DNA from 4 places in the Paenibacillus sp. VMFN-D1 genome. Region 1 is predicted to be linked to each of the others. Evidence: predicted binding sites of a transcription regulator. Region 1 holds the regulator's gene; each other region holds the start of a gene.

Region 1 (3,490 bases):
CTTCGCCAGCTGCTTCAATCGTCGGCCTATGAGCAGGCCGGTGAATGGACCGCCGTAATCGACCGGATGAGCGAGGATTTGGTCGATGTCAAAGAGCACTGGGACAAGCTGAGCGAATTGCTCTTCGGCCTGCTTCCGGAACGGAGCGACGCTGCTCCCGGCGACGGCGGCCAGTATACGCTGCGCCTTCAACCGGGGAAAAAGCCGAAAGAGTGGGAGACGCTGGCAGCGCTCGAAAACCAGATCTTTGTCACGGTAGGGGAAATCGTCCGCAAAGGCGAAAAGATGCTGTCCGAGTACAAGGAGGAGCAGGATGATTACGGTTCCGACAGCCTGATCACCGATATCGGCGGGCTGCTCAAGGACCTCAGCTCCGAGCGGGAGAATCTCCGGTTCTTTATGACGCTGAACGACGAAACCGTCGTGTACTGGATGGAAGCAAGCGGCCATTTCCGCAGTAAATCGCTCCAGCTGTACGCTGTTCCGGTTGACGTCAGCAAGCAGCTCAAGGAGCTGTTTTTTGATAAGAAAAAGAGCGTCATCCTGACGTCCGCCACCTTATCCGTAGATAAATCGTTCCAGTATATGATCGATAACCTTGGACTGCAGGAGGACCAGGACAGCGGACGCCTTGTGACGGTCCAGCTTCCGTCCCCGTTCCGGTACAGGGACCAGGCGCTGCTCGTCATTCCGCGGGATTTTCCAAGCGTGAAGGGAAGTGTCGGGGACGCCCTGTTTGTCGAAACGCTGGCCCGCTCACTGGCGGACGCCGCGATCGCGACCCACGGCCGGATGCTGGTGCTGTTCACCTCGTACCGCATGCTGCGCCAGGTATACGAGCCGCTGAAAGAAGCCCTTGCACAAAGCGACATCGCCGTGCTTGGACAGGGCGTAGACAGCGGCAGCCGCACGAAGCTGATCCGGCGGTTTACGGACAGCAGCGCTTCGGTGCTGCTTGGAACGAGCAGCTTCTGGGAAGGCGTGGACATCCCGGGTGAAGCGCTGACGTGCCTGGCCATCGTCCGGCTCCCGTTCCAGCCGCCGAACCATCCGCTGGTCGAAGCGAAGAGCGAGCTGCTGCAGCGCCAGAAGAAGAACCCGTTCATGAAGCTGTCGGTCCCGCAGGCCGTCATCCGCTTCAAGCAGGGCTTCGGGCGGCTGGTCCGCACCGCCCATGACCGGGGCATCGTTATCGTATACGATACACGCGTCATCGAATCGTATTACGGGAAATACTTCCTGTACTCGCTGCCTGGACCGAAAATGGAGCATATGCAGACAGACCAGATGGTTCCGCGCATCTCTGAATGGCTTCATCAGGACGGTGTGTCTTAAATGAGTCCATTAGATAGAATGAACTAAAGCGGTTAGAACAGGAAGTTCAATGCAAAACTTTAGTTCAATCTATATAACCAAATAAATATTCAAGCCGTTCAATAGGGGGAACATGCATGAAATCGGAGAAAATATCCGAGGCGGTTGTCCGCAGATTGCCTATATATCTTAGATATCTAAATGAGCTGAACAAACGGGAGGTGGCCACGGTCTCCTCCCAGGAGCTCGGGCAGAAGCTGGATCTCAACCCGGCGCAGATCCGCAAGGATTTGGCGTATTTCGGGGATTTTGGCCGTAAGGGGATAGGGTATGACGTGTCCTATCTCATCGAGAAGATCCGTCAAATTCTGAATTTGGACCAGCAGATCAACGCGGTGCTGGTCGGAGCGGGGAATCTTGGTCAAGCTTTGTCCAACTATAACTTTTACCTGAAGGAAAATATGAAGATCGTGGCCGTGTTTGACGCCAATCCGTCCAAAATCGGCACGCGCATCAACACCTTGACGGTACAGGCTATGGATGAGCTGAAAGAAACGATACAAAGTAAAAATATCCGGATCGGGATTATTACCGTTCCGGATTTCGAAGCGCAAAACGTCGCCGATCAGCTGATCGCGGCCGGGATCGAGGCGATTCTGAATTTTGCACCGACGATTCTGAAGGCACCGGCAAGCATTCGGATACACGCCGCCGATTTTACGACGGATTTGCTCAGCCTCGCTTATTATTTGAACAACGGAAAGGACGACACGGAAGATGACGGACAATTTGAAGAGCTCGAGCAGCCGGAGAAACAATCCTAAATGGGCAATCAAGAACGGCAGCTTTGCCGTTTTGCGGCCGGAGCAGCCTGTACTGCATGGCTGGATGGTCATTGAGGGCGACCGCATCACCTATATCGGTGAAGAGGAGCCGCAGCTGGAGGAGGGCGTACAGGTCGTCGACGGCACGCATTTATTTTTTATGCCGGGCCTGATCAACACCCATGGACATACCGCTATGTCGCTGCTGCGCGGTTACGGAGATGACATGGTGCTCCAGGAATGGCTGCAGGAAAAAATGTGGCCGATGGAAGCGAAATTCACGTCCAGTGACGTCTACTGGGGGACTTCGCTGTCCGTGCTTGAAATGCTGAAGGGCGGCACGACGACGTTCCTCGATATGTACGATCATATGGATCAGGTAGGCAAAGTGGTGACTGAATCCGGCATGCGCGCAGCCCTGACCCGCGGTGTCATCGGTCTGTGCCCGGAGGATGTGCAGCGGCACAAGCTGAACGAAGCCATTCAGTTCGCCAAGGACTGGCACGGGCAGGCAGACGGCCGGATCACAGCGATGATTTCTCCGCATGCCCCGTACACATGCCCTCCTGATTTTATTGAGAAGTTCGTTCAGGCGGCGCATGACCTGGATCTGCCGATGCATACGCATATGTCGGAGACCAAGGCGGAAGTGGAGCAGAATGTACGCGATTATGGAACGCGTCCGGCGATTCATTTGGAGAAGCTCGGCATGTTCTCACGGCCGACGATTCTGGCACACGCGGTCCATTTGACAGATGAGGAAATCGACATTTTGGCGAAGCATCACGTGACGGTATCACACAACCCTGGCAGCAACCTGAAGCTGGCGAGCGGTGTGGCCCGCGTTACCGACATGATGCAGGCAGGCATTACGGTTTCCCTGGGAACCGACAGTGCGGCGAGCAATAACAATTTGGACATGTTTGAAGAAATGCGCCTTGCCGCTTTGATACATAAAGGCGTCTCGGGAGATCCGACGGCGGTTCCCGCCGCGGAAGCGCTGCGTATGGGCACGATCTACGGAGCCCAATCCTTGTTCCTGGAGGGAGTCGGTGCACTTGAGGCCGGGATGAAGGCGGATTTTATTGCCGTGAATACGGATCAGGCTCATTTTCTGCCGCGTACGGACTTCATTTCACACGTCATTTATTCGGCCAGCGCGAAGGACGTTGAGCACGTCTGGGTGGACGGGAAGCAGGTCGTGAAGCACGGCAGCTGTCTCACTTTGGACGAGGAACGCATCCGCAGGGAAGCCCAAGCGGCTTTTGAAGGTCTTCTCTCCCGCTAAGACCGGGATGATTAGCTCACCTTTCAGAAAGGAAGTTCAGGTTGAAGAACAAGAAAAAATGGAT
Region 2 (3,490 bases), 1.1 Mb from region 1:
CATACGTCTCGGGATGCAGCATCCGCAAATAATAATTCAGTGCCGGACGGCACTTCGAGCAGCCCTCCTCGGATGCAAACCCGAGCACGATGCGCGTCTCCCTTGGCGACTGCAGACCTTTCTCGCGAATCGCGGCCACCACCTCATCGCGGGTAAGCGTCGTGCATGCGCACATGCCTGCCGCCTTCTGCGCCGATGCGTCGAATTTGTCGCCCAGCGTATGCGCAAGAATCGCCTCAACCATGCCGCGGCATTTGCCGCATGAGCCTCCGGCTTTGGTCACAGCTTTCACTTCGTCGAACGTGGTCAGTCCGTTTTCGAGAATGGCGCCGACGATGCGTCCCTTGGTTACACCGTTGCATCCGCAAATCGTTTCGTCCGCGCTGATCGACGCGACATCGAGTCCGCTGTCTCCCCCGGCTTTATGGAGCACGGAGGCACTCGTATATTCCTGAATGTCGCTGCCCTTCTTCAGCAGGCTGAACAGCCGGGTTCCGTCGGATACGTCCCCGTACAGCACGACGCCGACGATGCGGTTCTCGCGGACCAGGATCTTTTTGTAGGATCCGGCGACCTCGTCCTGCACGACTATGGCTTTCGTGTCCGCATCCGCGTGGATTTCTCCACCGGAAAACAGATCGCATCCCGCTACCTTAAGCTGCGTGGACAACACGCTGCCCGCGTAACCTTCCGTAGGCCGGCCTGTAAGGTGGTCCGCAAGCACGATGCCCTGTTCATACAATGGAGCTACCAGACCATAGGCAATACCGCGGTGTTCAGCGCACTCGCCTACGGCATAAATCGACGGGTCCGTCGTCTGCATCAGGTCGTTGACTTGAATCGCCCGGCCAACCGCCAGCCCCGCGTCCCGCGCCAGCGCTGCATTGGGACGGATGCCGACGGCCATGACGACAAGATCGCATTCGACGTTCGTTCCGTCTTCAAACCGAAGCCCTTGTACTCTCCCGTCACCGTAGATTTCGGTTGTTTTCTTTTCCATCAGAAACTTCATGCCCTGGGCTTCCAGGTCCTGCTGAAGCAGCTTTGCCGCTGCCGCGTCGAGCTGCATTTCCATCAGATGGGGCAGCAAATGAACGACATGAACCTCCATCCCCTGGTTCATCAATCCGCGAGCTGCTTCCAAGCCGAGCAGTCCGCCGCCGATCACGACCGCCTTTTTGTATTGTTTAGCCGTTTCCAGCATCATTTTCGTGTCTTCAATGGTGCGGAAACCGACGACGCCTTCCAGGTCGTGTCCTGGTACAGGTAAAATAAACGCGCTGGATCCGGTCGCGATAATGAGCTCGTCGTAGGGGACGACGGTTCCCCGGTCGGTTCGGACTTCTTTCGACGCTCGGTTAATCTCTATAGCCCGTTCCTTGGACAGCAAATGTATGTTATTGGACTGATACCAGTCCCAATCGTTAATCGTGATTTCTTCAAACGTCGTTTTCCCTTGCAGCACAGGGGACAGCATAATGCGGTTATAGTTGGGATACGGTTCATCCCCGATCATCGTTATCTCGTAGCGGTCGCGGTCCCGGCGGAGAATTTCCTCGATACACCGCGCCCCCGCCATCCCGTTGCCTATCATCACCAATCGTCTGCTCATAAACACGCCTCCCGTGCAACCTTGTGAAATTCATTACATTTATATCGTAACGGATATGGGAGGCTTTGCCTGTGAAGTAAATCACAGCGGCTTTGTTAAAGCAAAAAATTTGCGAAGGGCAGGAATGTTACGGCGTTATTGTGATGACCTCCAACCGTAAGAAGCAAAAATACAAAAGGCCACCCTGACAGGTGACCTTTTCTTCGAACCTTCGTATTTAACGCGGGTAAGAATAACTTTAATTTTCGTAAGCTTGCTGCAGCGCCTTTATGTCGATTTTCTTTTTCGTCTGGAGTATGGCTTGCATGACTCGCCCTGCTCTAGCCGGGTCGGGGTCACTGATCATCTCCGTTAAATGGCTGGGGATGATTTGCCAGGATACGCCGAATTGATCTTTTAACCAACCGCAAACCTGCGCCTTTTCGTCCCCTCCTTCGGAGAGCTTATCCCAATAATAGTCCAGCTCCTCCTGATCATCGCAATGAACGATAAAAGATATGGCCTCATTGAACTTAAAATGCGGACCCCCATTCAGTGCGACAAATGGCTGCCCTTCCAATTGAAATTCCACGGTCATCACCGTTCCCTCTACACCACGGCTTTCCGGACCGTAGCGGGCAATTCTGCCAATTTGGGAATCATGGAAAATGGACGTATAAAAATTCGCCGCCTCTTCAGCTTGAGAATCGAACCACAGGTTTGGGGTAATCTTGTGCAAATTCATTCGCATCCTACCTCCCGGCTATATTCATTTCTATGATGATTGTAGCCTATCAAGGGAACCGGCGTTTCTTTTCGATTGCTTTGTTGGCAGCATAGGATCAGAGGAGTGCTAGTTTTGTTGACTCCCGTGCAATTCGTTTAGTGTTTGTCTAAAAACACAAACAATTTTCGATACATTTCAGCGGAGTCTTCTCCAACCCAAATTAAATGACCCCACGAATTCAATTCACATAACTGGGAACTGAGAATCACCTCATGAGCAAATCGGGCATGATCTATGGGCACGGAGGCATCATGAATACTGTGCATGATCAAAGTCGGGCACCTGATAGCGGACAATTCATGATCAAGCTGCTTCCCGGTCTGCACCAGGTCGATCAGAAAACCGTGACCGGACCTCTGATCTTTCAACATATTGGAGAACTGCTCCAAGTCGTGCTCGTTCGTCTGATTTAATACCTCCGATGTCGGTAATTGACTGAACGAACCGATCATGCTCTTGAATATCAGCTTGGGGAAAAAATAGTTCATCGTTCTCATCATCGCCCAAACGTATTTTTCCAGTGAAGGATTAAACATGATTTGAGCCGATTTGTATAATTTGTCAGCTGGAGTCAGCCACCTCCGAGTAACGGCCGATTGAAGCACAAGGCTTCTGACCTGCTGCGGATAGGATGTCACAAAATTTATTCCGCTTGGCCCTCCGGCCGATATCGCGATGAGGTGAACCTGATCGATGCATAAATGGTCTAAGAGTTCCTTGTAAGCATCGCAAGCGACACTCAGATTCTCACCTAACTCCTTTGACGTCTTACCGTAACCCGGTCTGGATGGTGTGATCACCGAGTAGCCGTGTTCGTAAAACTCCCGGTAACCCAGTTCTTCACGGCAATTGGAATGACCTCCATGCATCATTAGAAGAGGCTCCCCTTTTCCAACAATCGAATATTCTATTGTATAGCCTGCTTTGGTAGTAAAATAGCCGATGGTCCGGTTGACCCGATCTCTAGTCATCGGAAATACGCCATCCCACTTGCACCCAGCTGCTGATCGATCGAACAACAGCGATGATGAATGAGATGAATAATAACCCGGAAGCTATATACCAAAGAACAGCTTGAAAACGGTCAGGTTCAGGAGGCTCACCCACAGGAC
Region 3 (3,490 bases), 2.5 Mb from region 1:
CTCTTGATGACAACTTTTGATTTCATTGCTTTATTGCTTTGCGAATCGTAACGGTAACGTTCAGATCTCTCCGTGGAACGTGCGGCTGATGACATCCAGCTGCTGCTCCCGCGTCAGCTTGATGAAGTTGACCGCATACCCGGATACCCGGATGGTCAGCTGCGGATAGTTCTCCGGATGCTCCATTGCATCCAGCAGTTGCTCGCGGTTAAAGACGTTGACGTTCAGATGATGTCCGCCGCTTGCGGTATAGCCGTCCAGCAGCGCCGCCAGGTTGCTGTGTCTGGCTGCGTCCTCTTTGCCGAGCGCCTTCGGAATGATCGAGAATGTATTGGAAATGCCGTCCAGGCTGTGCTCGTAAGGGATTTTGGCGACCGAAGCCAGCGAAGCGAGCGCGCCTTTGCGGTCGCGTCCGTGCATCGGGTTCGCCCCCGGTGCAAACGGCTGTCCCGCCTTACGGCCGTCCGGCGTGCTGCCCGTCTTCTTGCCGTATACGACGTTTGACGTAATCGTCAGAACCGACATGGTCGGAATCGCGCCGCGGTACGTTTTATGCTTGCGCAGCCGGTTCATGAACCCTTCCGCCAGCTCCACGGCGAGCTGGTCGACCCGGTCGTCGTTGTTGCCGTATTGCGGATACTCGCCTTCGATTTCAAAATCAACCGCGATCCCTTTTTCATTGCGGATCGGGCGAACCTTCGCGTAACGAATGGCGCTCAGGCTGTCGGCTACGACCGACAGGCCGGCAATACCGCAGGCCATCGTCCGGACAATATCCCGGTCATGAAGGGCCATTTCGATGCGCTCGTAGCAGTATTTGTCATGCATGTAATGGATCACGTTCAGCGTGTTGATATACAATTTCGCCAGCCAATCCTGGATGACGTCGAACTTCGCTTTCACTTCCTCATAGTCCAGCACCTCGGACGTGATTGGCGCGATGGCCGGTCCGACCTGGGCGCCGCTCTTCTCGTCGACGCCGCCGTTGACGGCGTACAAGAGCGCCTTGGCCAGATTGGCCCGGGCTCCGAAGAACTGCATCTGCTTGCCGATCCGCATCGCGGATACGCAGCAGGCGATGCCGTAATCGTCGCCGAAGTGCGGACGCATCAGGTCGTCGTTCTCGTACTGGATCGAGCTGGTCTCAGCCGACACTTTGGCGCAGAACTTCTTGAAGTTCTCCGGCAGCTGCGTCGACCACAGCACCGTCAGGTTCGGCTCGGGCGCAGGTCCCAGGTTGTAGAGGGTATGCAGGAAGCGGAAGGAGTTCCGCGTCACGCGCGTCTTGCCGTCAAGCCCCATGCCGCCGACCGACTCGGTCACCCATGTCGGATCGCCGCTGAACAGCTCGTTGTAGTCAGGTGTGCGCAAAAATTTGACGATCCGCAGCTTCATGACGAAATGGTCGACGATCTCCTGCGCCAGGCTCTCCGTCAGCGTGCCTTCCTCGAGGTCGCGCTCGATATAAATGTCCAGGAAGCTGGATACCCGGCCAAGGCTCATCGCCGCTCCGTTCTGCTCCTTAATGGCTGCCAGATAAGCGAAGTAGAGCCACTGCACCGCCTCTTTGGCGTTCATCGCGGGTCTCGAGATATCATGTCCGTAAGATGCCGCCATCGCCTTCAGCTCGCCGAGGCTTCGGATCTGTTCGGACAGCTCTTCGCGCAGCCGGATGACGTCTTCGCTCATCGCGTCGACTTCGAGCTGGAGCAGCTCCTCCTTCTTGCCCTGGATGAGGCGGTCGACACCGTACAGCGCCACGCGGCGGTAGTCGCCGATAATCCGGCCCCGTCCGTAGGCATCCGGAAGGCCCGTGATGATGCCGGCCTTGCGGGCTGCTCGCATCTCGGACGTATAGGCGTCAAACACGCCTTGGTTATGCGTCTTGCGCAGATCGGTAAAAATGCGCTCCAGCTCCGGGTTCAATTGATACCCGTACGCATTGCAGGCATCGACGACCATCCGGATACCGCCGAACGGCTGAACGGCACGCTTAAGCGGTGCGTCGGTCTGCAATCCGACGATGGTTTCCTTGTCTTGGTCGATGTATCCCGGTGCATGCGAGGTTATGGTGGAGACCGTGTTCACGTCCACGTCGTGAACGCCGCCCCGGTCCCGCTCTTCCTTCAACAGCTGGCTGACCTGCTTCCACAGCTCCAGCGTGTTCTCCGTTGGCGGCGCAAGGAACTGCTCATCGCCCTCATACGGTGTGAGGTTGCGCCCGATAAATGAATTGACGTCAATATTTTTCTGCCAGCTGCCTCCCGCAAAACCGCGCCATGCCTCCTCGAATCCAGCCCGGTTCTTTACTTCGCTCTCTTTCATCGCCATGATCAAGCACCTCCGTTTTCTATGCTTTCATGTTACTTTTTTCACAGGTTAAAGACAGTGATTTTTCTCACTCTTTTCACTTTTCTCACCATCTTCGCTGCCACTTATTTTTATTTGAACGATTTTGATGCTTTCCCTTCGTCAGCCAAAAATTCGGTCAGCGCATCTCCCCAAGCATCTTCAAGTGTGCGAACAAAGCCGCCGTCCATGCCTTGATATCCGAAATCCGTTTCCGCAACCGTCAGATAACGAAGCTGTTGAACCAGACCATCAGCTTCCGTATGGCCGCTCTCCAGAAACTGCCCAAAATACACGGCGCAGGAGCGTTCATAAATACCGTGAAGCGGATGGAGCCTGCCGCCGATCATCGGCAGGACGGCGTCGAGCCCGTCCTCCAGCCTCAGCGCCATCAGCTCAGCGGCGTCGGCCGAGGGATACGGCATGTGACACCCGATGATCCACACGGCCCGGTGTTTAGACAGGGAGAGGCCCGCGTGCATGCCGCCGAGCAATCCTTTTCCGACATAATAATCCGTAATGATCCGGATATCCCGGTCCACCTGGCGAAGCAGCGGCCGGGGATCGTCCGTCACGATCGTAATCTCGCCACAGCACTTTCGCATTTCACGGATCTGCCGCTGCAGCAGCGTTTCTCCTTGAATCATCCGGAATAGGGTAGATGCGCCTTCCGTAGAACCATGATTGCCGCCTGCCAAAATAACGCCGGACAGCATATGAATCACTCCTTTCCACTGCGATCAACGCACATCACGATTCTGAGACAAGAAGGCTGCCGACGCTTTCGGTCGGCAGCCGGCTGGATCATGCGGCGCAGCTCCTAGAATTTGCCGTAGAAGGCGTTCCGGTAAACGTCCGCCAGTTCACTGACTAGCGGCATCCGCGGGTTGGCCGTCGTGCACTGGTCTTCGAACGCACGGTCGGCCAAATAATCCACTTTGGCCTCGAAATCGGCCGGATCAAAGCCGAGATCCTGGAATTTCTCCGGAATGCCCAGCGACTGGTTCAGCTTGCGCACCGCCTCGATCAGGCTGTTGACGCCTTCCTCTGTATTCCGGGACGGTAGGCCGAGCATCCGGGCGATTTCCGCATAGCGCAAGTCGGCCACGAAATGGTTGTATTTTGGAAACGATGCGAACTT
Region 4 (3,490 bases), on a different contig from region 1:
GCGTCGTAAACATCAGTCCGTGCACGAGGCAGAGCACTACCATGGTGAGCCCGCCGACCACGGAATACAGGTTGACGATGTCGCCGAAGAAGCTGGCTTTCATCTCCATCGCCTGGTCGATCGGCAGCCCCCGGATCAGGTCGGCGAAGACGACGCCGAGCAGCAGCGGAGGCAGCAGACTGCCGATGAAGATGACGACATCCCACGTTTTTTTCCAAGCAGCGGTCTGCACCTTGCCTCGGAATTCAAAAGCCACCCCGCGCCCGATCAGGGCGAGCAGCAGGAGCACCAGCGGTGTGTAAAAACCGCTGAACAGCGTCGCGTACCAGTTCGGAAACGCGGCGAACATCGCGCCGCCGGCCGTCAGCAGCCATACTTCGTTGGCATCCCAGAAGGGGCCGATCGAATTGATCAGCACCCGGCGCTCGGTATCGTTTTTGGCCAGAATACCCGTGGACATCCCGACCCCGAAGTCAAAACCCTCCAGAAAGAAAAACCCGATAAACAGGACAGCTACTAGGACAAACCACAGCTCATTGAGAGACAGCATGCGGAACTCCCTCCTTATCAAATGGATCGGCCGACTCATTCGAATGAGCAGCGTTGTCGGCGTACGGTCCTTTCTTGATGACGCGGACGAACAGATACACCATGACCACCGCCAGAATGGCGTAAATGGCCGTAAAAGCAATGATGGAGAACAATACCTGCCCTGCCGTGACGCTAGGCGACACGCCGTCGGCGGTCGTCATCAGCCCGAATACGGTCCAAGGCTGGCGTCCAATCTCCGTCATGATCCAGCCCGACGTATTGGCGATAAACGGCAGCGAAATGGCAAACAGCATCAGGCGCATAAACCAGGTGTTGCGGTTGTAGAGCTTTTTGCGTGCCGCAAGATAGACGCCGTACAAGCTGAGCACAATGAGCAGCGAGCCGCTGGCCACCATGATGCGGAAGCTCCAGAAGGTCGTGCGCACCGGAGGGATGTAATCCCCGGGGCCGTACTGCTGTTCATACTGGGACTGCAGCTCCTTCATCCCCGTAACTTCGCCGGAAAACTTGCTGTAAGACAAGAAGCTGAGCAGGTAGGGAATTTGGAATTCCCCGGTATTGGTCTGATTTTTCGTATCGATAAATGCGGTGACCGTCCACGGCGCGGGATCGCTGCTCGTTTCCCAGAGCGCTTCGGTCGCAGCCATTTTCATCGGCTGGGTCTTCACCAAATATTGCGCCTGCTGATGGCCCACCAGTGCCACGCCGATCGAGGACACAAGCCCGATGATCACCGCGATGACAAAAGATTTTTTGAAAAAGGCGGTATCCTGCTTCTTCAGCAGCTTGTAGGCGCTGACCCCGGTGACCAGAAAGGCCCCGGTCATAAAAGCCGCCAGAATCGTGTGCGGGAACTCCAGCAGCAGCTGGCCGTTCGTAATCAAAGCTAGGAAGTCGTTCATCTCGGCGCGGCCGTTATGGATCGTAAAACCGACCGGACGCTGCATAAAGGAGTTGGCTGCCAAAATCCAGAACGCCGACATCACCGTGCCGAACGCGACCAGCCAGATGCAGATCATGTGGACCTTTTTGGACAGGCGCTCCCATCCGAAAATCCACAGGCCGATAAACGTCGATTCGAGGAAAAACGCAAGCAGCGCTTCGATCGCCAGCGGCGCCCCGAAGACGTCACCTACAAAGCGGGAGTAAGCCGACCAGTTCATTCCGAACTGGAACTCCTGCAAAATCCCTGTCACCACGCCGACGGCGAAGTTGATCAGGAACAGCTTCCCCCAAAATTTAGCCATTCGTTTGTACTCTTCTTTGCCTTTGACGACATACATCGTTTCCATGATCGCGATCGTGAACACCAGTCCAATGGACAGCGGCACGAAAAAAAAGTGAAAAATCGTCGTCGCGGCAAACTGGATACGTGAGAGCATAACTACATCCATCGTCTCTTCCCTCTTTCCTGTCGTTATTCTTAAAACCCGCCTAACAGGTTCCGATAACTTGGCTTCATCGTTTCTTCCTGTATCATGGCAGACTTTGAATCCGAATATTGTGATAAATGTCACAATACAAAGCCCAAATCTTCGATTTTGTGAAATTAGTCACAAAATATTTAAAAATGAGGCCCTTCAAGCACAAAAAAGACGCCCGCACCTTTCGGCGCAGCCGTCCAATTCTTCAGTTCCTCTATATATGTTGCCTGCTTCAGGCTCGTTCGTGAAATCATGCTAGTCCCGTGCCACATAGTATTTATTGGTCATGTACCAGGCATCGCCCTTATCGGTCGGCACTCTGCCCTTCTTCTTGTCCAAAAATACGATTTCCTTGCACTTGGAACAATACCATTTGGTCGTGTAGTATTGGGAAAAGGTCGTGTAAGTCGTACCGCATTTGCAATCGACTTTGAAGTACACCCGATTTTCTTCGTACGCCTTCGAGAGCTGATCCGTGTTGTCGGGCTCCGAAGAAGATACTACGGGCTTGATCAGTTCAGCGTAATTGGAGAACCGATTATGCACTTTAAAATCGGCGACCAGCTCCGGATTCAGGCCAAAAAACTCCTTACCGATCGCTGTGATGAATTTCGCATCCGTGCGATAGCACTCGATCCATTCCTGAATCTGCTTATTGGATAAAGGTACAGTTCCTTTAATGCCGCTATTCAAGGTGTAGGTCATGATGCTCAAATTCTCATTGTCTTCATAGAACATTAATTCGGAAACCTCCTTATGATTTCAATTAATAATGTACTACTTCTGAGGGACAGAATCAAAGTGAGAAATAGTGCCAAGTGCCGGAAATATAAAAAAGCCCCCTTCCGGGGGCCTTCCAAAGCGGGAAACCCGCAGCTGCCGGATGTAGAGCGCTTTAATGCGGCATGCGTGCGGCTTCATTTTTTGTATGAAATTACGACAAAAGGATAACATTTACCAGCCATTTTGTCGAAATCCGCCTGGTGTAAACGGTTGTTAGCCGCAGAACCAAGTCCGATTATAGACGACGGTATGGGCCGGGATACGGACCGTGTGGGTAGTGTGGATGCGGAACATGATGGTGACGGCCGTCCGCCAGCGCAATCACCAGCAGATCAAACAGTACGAGCGGCAGAATGAAAGGAAAAAACGAGATATGCGCCTTTCCGGGACTGCTCGAGACCGAGGAAACCTTCAGATATACCTTGGAACTGCTGACCTTGACGATCTTACCGTAGAACGTGCTTCCGTACTTCGTCTTGATCTTTACCCGGCGGTTCATATACTTCTTGGCAGCCGAATAATGCTTGGATGTCGTCATGCGTCTCACCCCCTTCACCCCAGCTTATTCCAGCAGAGGCGAAGGGAGCCGGGGCGGAAGGCTATTTCCTGAGCCGGTTGGAGCGGAACATCAGAAAGAGCAGATAAGGCGTTCCGATGACCGCTGCGACAAGACCGACCGGAATTTCCTTGGGGGCGATCAGCAGCCGGCCGACGATATCGGATACGACCAT

The links. Region 1 encodes Rex, which represses fermentation and respiration genes when NADH is low (regulators of the CRP and FNR family bind a similar motif). Its sites were predicted from a motif close to TTGTGAAATATTTCACAA; they were not measured.
Region 2: nirB (nitrite reductase large subunit NirB) is a predicted target of Rex. The motif match lies at 1,634-1,651, and genes of this name have one in related genera.
Region 3: pflB (formate C-acetyltransferase) is a predicted target of Rex. The motif match lies at 2,361-2,378, and genes of this name have one in related genera.
Region 4: C7820_RS25375 (cytochrome ubiquinol oxidase subunit I) is a predicted target of Rex. The motif match lies at 2,094-2,111, and genes of this name have one in related genera.

Annotation. Positions count from the first base shown of each region.
Region 1 is NZ_QRDU01000001.1:653,943-657,432, forward strand. It holds gene dinG (ATP-dependent DNA helicase DinG) at 1-1,335, shown strand, start outside; gene C7820_RS03190 (redox-sensing transcriptional repressor Rex) at 1,452-2,138, shown strand; gene C7820_RS03195 (amidohydrolase) at 2,092-3,426, shown strand; gene C7820_RS03200 (cell wall elongation regulator TseB-like domain-containing protein) at 3,468-3,490, shown strand, end outside.
Region 2 is NZ_QRDU01000001.1:1,748,154-1,751,643, forward strand. It holds gene nirB (nitrite reductase large subunit NirB) at 1-1,612, opposite strand, end outside; gene C7820_RS08175 (VOC family protein) at 1,851-2,342, opposite strand; gene C7820_RS08180 (alpha/beta fold hydrolase) at 2,474-3,349, opposite strand; gene C7820_RS08185 (hypothetical protein) at 3,342-3,490, opposite strand, start outside.
Region 3 is NZ_QRDU01000001.1:3,113,161-3,116,650, forward strand. It holds gene pflB (formate C-acetyltransferase) at 61-2,331, opposite strand; gene mobA (molybdenum cofactor guanylyltransferase) at 2,442-3,065, opposite strand; gene adhE (bifunctional acetaldehyde-CoA/alcohol dehydrogenase) at 3,170-3,490, opposite strand, start outside.
Region 4 is NZ_QRDU01000004.1:326,176-329,665, reverse strand. It holds gene cydB (cytochrome d ubiquinol oxidase subunit II) at 1-550, opposite strand, end outside; gene C7820_RS25375 (cytochrome ubiquinol oxidase subunit I) at 534-1,946, opposite strand; gene C7820_RS25370 (hypothetical protein) at 2,232-2,714, opposite strand; gene C7820_RS25365 (hypothetical protein) at 2,995-3,297, opposite strand; gene C7820_RS25360 (iron ABC transporter permease) at 3,359-3,490, opposite strand, start outside.